2 regions of the Dorea sp. AM13-35 genome follow, and region 1 is predicted to be linked to the other one. Evidence: a T-box and tRNA genes for the amino acid it is inferred to sense, from the RefSeq annotation. Region 1 holds a T-box; the other holds one or more tRNA genes.
What was found. A T-box is a leader RNA that pairs with one kind of tRNA and senses whether it is charged. The one in region 1 lies ahead of DW152_RS03250 (valine--tRNA ligase), so its partner is inferred to be a tRNA-Val.

Region 1 (2,401 bases):
TCTTACCAGTCCATGAATAAATACGGTATGGAACGGCGCTTTTCCAGTATGTGCATATCCTGAGAATACCATTCGGATTACCCAGAAGAAGATAATATCATATCCTGTTACAAGCACATCTGTCGGATAGAAGTAATCCAGATCTTCGCTCTGATCCGGCCATCCAAGTGTTGAGAACGGCCACAGCGCTGAACTGAACCATGTATCCAGTGTATCTTCGTCCTGTGTCAGATGTGTACATCCGCATTTCGGGCATTTTTCCGGCATACCGTGAGATACAACAACTTCTCCGCAATCATCACAGTAGTAAGCCGGGATTCTGTGTCCCCACCAGATCTGGCGAGAAATACACCAGTCACGGATATTTTCCAGCCAGTGCAGGTAAATCTTGTTAAAACGCTCCGGAACGAATTTTAATTCGCCAGTCTTGATCGCATTGATCGCCGGTTTTGCGAGTTCGTCCATCTTCACAAACCACTGCTGCTTTACCATCGGTTCAACCGTTGTGTGGCAACGGTCATGTGTTCCAACATTATGAGAGTGCGGAACAACCTTTACAAGATATCCCTGCTCTTCCAGATCAGCAACCATTGCTTTTCTTGCTTCGTAACGATCCATACCTGCATATTTACCACCATACTGTTCGTTGATCGTCGCATCATCGTTCATGACATTGATCTCCGGCAGATTATGGCGTTTTCCGACTTCAAAGTCGTTCGGGTCGTGAGCCGGTGTAATCTTAACAGCACCTGTTCCGAATTCTTTGTCTACATAATAATCTGCAACGATCGGAATCTCTCTGTCTGTCAACGGCAGAAGACATTTTTTTCCTACGATATCTTTGTATCTCTCATCATCCGGATGTACTGCGATTGCCGTATCTCCAAGCATTGTCTCCGGACGTGTTGTCGCAATCTCAAGGAAATCATCTGTTCCAACGATCGGATATTTGATATGCCAGAAGAATCCATCCTGCTCTTCATGCTCTACTTCCGCATCAGAAAGGGATGTCTTACATACCGGACACCAGTTAATGATACGGGATCCTTTATAAATAAATCCTTTCTCATGCAGGTTGATAAATACCCGCTCTACAGCCTTGGAGCAGCCTTCATCCATTGTAAAACGCTCTCTGTCCCAGTCACAGGAAACACCAAGTTTCTTTAACTGTCCTTCGATTGTTCCGGCATACTCTTCTTTCCACTGCCATGTTCTCTCTAAGAATTTCTCTCTTCCAAGTTCTTTTTTATCAATTCCTTCTTCTTTTAACTGATTGGTAACTTTTACTTCTGTAGAGATTGCTGCATGATCTGTTCCCGGAATCCACAGAGCATTATACCCCTGCATTCTCTTATAACGGATCAGAATGTCCTGCAGTGTATTGTCTAAAGCATGTCCCATATGCAGCTTACCGGTAATATTCGGTGGTGGCATTACTGTTGTAAATGGTTTCTTACTTCTGTCTACTTCTGCATGAAAATACTGGTTTTCACACCATTTTTCATATAATTTTGATTCAATCTCTTTAGGATTGTATGTGGTCTCTAAGTTCTGACTCATTGTTTCCTCCTCATAATTCCTCATAAGTTCTTATTTCACACTTTGGTCACATTTGGACAATCAAAAACGCCCTTTACACACGTAAAGGGCGACTGTAACCGCGGTACCACCTTTATTATATAGAAGAAACTCTTCCATATCTCTCATCTTATTCTTTAACGGGAACGACTCCGGGATATCCTACTTGTTCCTCTGATCTTTAAATCTACTGACCAGTTCGTAACCTGTCGTTTCAGATATCCGGCATCCAAAGCTACCTTCTGTATCTTCTGATTCTGAAACTGCCTTCCAGCCTGCGGACAGTTCTCTCTGGCAGGGAATGATACATACTCCTCTTCTTCAACGCCTTTACGTATAAACTCACTGAATATCATATCTATCGATTCTGTTTTTGTCAAGGATTTTACACAGATTTCAGAAATCCTTAAGGTTTGACTTTCACTTTTTTACTTCTTATAATAAAGTTATCATAATCGATAGAAAGAGGGAAGAAATCATGAAAAAGAAATTTACCACACTGTTAGTCGCTTTATTGCTGACAGTTCTGCTTCCTATGCCATTACCGGCACAGGCCGCTGATTCAGATGCTGATGTCTGCACACACGACTGGTCTGAATGGGAGGTAGTAAAAGAAGCAACTGTATTTAGAACCGGTACAAAAGAACGCTTTTGTTGGTATTGCGACAGCATTCAAACCAAAACAACTCCAAAAATAAAAGCATATGCTAAAATAGCACCAAAATCGCTAACGCTTTATAAGGGGAAATCAAAAAAGCTTAAAGTTTCCTATGGAAGAGGAGATTCTGTAAAAAAATGGAAATCTAGCAAAAAAAAACTGGCA
Region 2 (2,401 bases), on a different contig from region 1:
TTCCTTCACCTGTTCCGGTAAATCCAAGTCCTTCTTCTGTAGTTGCTTTAATATTTACCTGATCTACATCAATGTGAAGTGCTTCTGCCACATTTTTACGCATCTGCTCAATATGAGGTGCCATCTTCGGTCTCTGCGCAATAATTGTTGCATCAATGTTACCGATGACATATAATTTCTCGTCGATCAGCTTTCCAACATGTTTCAAAAGTTCAATACTGGACGCTCCTTTATATGCCGGATCTGTATCCGGGAAATGTTTTCCGATATCACCAAGAGCTGCCGCTCCCAGAAGTGCATCCATAATCGCATGCAGCAGCACATCCGCATCCGAATGTCCCAGAAGCCCCTTCTCATAAGGGATCTCTACTCCTCCAAGAATCAGTTTGCGGTTCTCTGTCAGTTTATGAACATCATATCCCATTCCAACTCTCATACTGTTATTTCCTTTCCCAGAATATATTTCTTATTCTGTAACATTATTGTGATCTGTATTCTCTTCCTGTTTTTTGGCTTCACTGTGATCTGCTCCCACCGGTTCATCACTCTTCTGTGTATCTGTATTGCCTAACAGCTTGTCCCGGTTCAGTTTACCGTCTTCATCCACATCGCTCTCTAATAATTCCTCGCAGTCCAGCTCTTCTCCGTCATTTTCCACATACTCATGCTTCACTGCCATCACGACTGCCTTCGCACACCATACGATTCCAAGTACAGCAAATGCCACACCCAGCACCAGATAAAGCGTTGCATTCTCCGGCCTGTTTGTCATCGTCTTCTTTATCAGATCAATTCCCAGATATCCAAGATATCCCCCTACAATAATTCGAAAAAATACGCGACCTTTTGTCATTTCATGTCCTCCTGCCTGTGTTTTATTAATGTCTGCCGATTTTATAACTTCTATAAAACTTCTTATAATTCGCATAAATCGGCTGTTTTTCGCACATCTGAGCATATTATATCACATACTTACAATTTTTTGCAAAAAAAGTGTTGACATTTCCTCACTTTTGATTGTATAATAACGAAGTCGGTTTGAGAGAGCCGGGTAAATATGGGATCATAGCTCAGCTGGGAGAGCATCTGCCTTACAAGCAGAGGGTCATAGGTTCGAGCCCTATTGGTCCCATACTTATAAAAATATTTCTTTATGGCGGGATAGCTCAGTTGGCTAGAGCACACGGTTCATACCCGTGGTGTCGCTGGTTCAAATCCAGTTCCCGCTACTTTAAAAAGACTTGTTCTTGCAAGTCTTTTTACATCCGTAATATTAGCAGTACTTACGGGCAATATTTTTATGGCGGGATAGCTCAGTTGGCTAGAGCACACGGTTCATACCCGTGGTGTCGCTGGTTCAAATCCAGTTCCCGCTACTTCAAAAGACTTGCAATTGCAAGTCTTTTTTCAATTCATATCCGGAATATATTCCATTTATTTATCTTTTTATTCTAGTCTGCTTCTTTCGGATCATGAGTTTCATATATTCAGAAATAGTCCTGCTGTCTCATTTGCATTATACTAATACACTAAAACACGTCCAGGCCCAGTTTCACTTTAAGTGTTGTAAACCATCCATATGCATTCCACTTATCATATTTGATAGTAGCTTTTGATTCTATTAGCTGATTTGATTTATTGGTCCATTTGATGATAATAGGTATTTCCGTTTTTTCTTCCGCACCGCTTTCCGCTTCTATAAAATCATATACTTTTTTCCCTTTTAATATATTTTTTTCTGCTGGCGTTTCTAAATCATCAGCTATATACATTTTTGTAGTTGCTTTATCAAATGAACCATATTCTTTTGTTAAAACTGTAATCTCTTTTGGCGTATGATTTTCTTTTGGAATTATGTAGCCTCGCACAAATCCTAATGAATCTGGAATTAAATATATTTTCCACACTTTATCATCACTCACTGATTCTACATAATCACTTTTCATACCCGCAGAATTTAAATAAATAGGAAAAATATTAAAAAATATAATTAAAATCAAATAGAATATAAATATTATTCCAACTATTATACATATCCATTTCTTTTTTACTTTCATTACTTCATTCAACCTCCTTTGTGTTCACCCCAAACACCCTACTTCAAAAAATCAACATCTGAAAAAAACTGATTTTTCTTCGCAATGTCATATGCCGTATTCCCATCACCGTCCTTCTTGTTCACATCCGCTCCGTGCTTCACCAGATACTTTGCAATATCTTCGCTTGTGCACTCTGCCGCCACATGCAGAACGGTATGTTTTACTGCTGACTCGGCATCATCATCCGGCGAAATCTCTGTCAACACTTTCATATTCTTCTCTTTTGCATATCTTTCCCCACTTTGCATAAAATGATGTTATATATATAATAACGTTTGTTGCTCTTGTTTTGTTACAGAAAA

Region 2: it encodes a tRNA-Val, which carries the amino acid that the T-box ahead of DW152_RS03250 (valine--tRNA ligase) is inferred to sense. The anticodon was not compared.

The regions. Positions count from the first base shown of each region.
Region 1 is NZ_QUCZ01000002.1:69,526-71,926, forward strand. It holds gene DW152_RS03250 (valine--tRNA ligase) at 1-1,560, opposite strand, end outside; T-box leader at 1,642-1,912, opposite strand; gene DW152_RS03260 (Ig-like domain-containing protein) at 2,057-2,401, shown strand, end outside.
Region 2 is NZ_QUCZ01000007.1:123,316-125,716, reverse strand. It holds gene ispF (2-C-methyl-D-erythritol 2,4-cyclodiphosphate synthase) at 1-436, opposite strand, end outside; gene DW152_RS09225 (hypothetical protein) at 467-853, opposite strand; tRNA gene DW152_RS09220 (tRNA-Val) at 1,060-1,132, shown strand; tRNA gene DW152_RS09215 (tRNA-Met) at 1,156-1,229, shown strand; tRNA gene DW152_RS09210 (tRNA-Met) at 1,303-1,376, shown strand; gene DW152_RS09205 (hypothetical protein) at 1,530-2,057, opposite strand; gene DW152_RS09200 (ankyrin repeat domain-containing protein) at 2,096-2,311, opposite strand.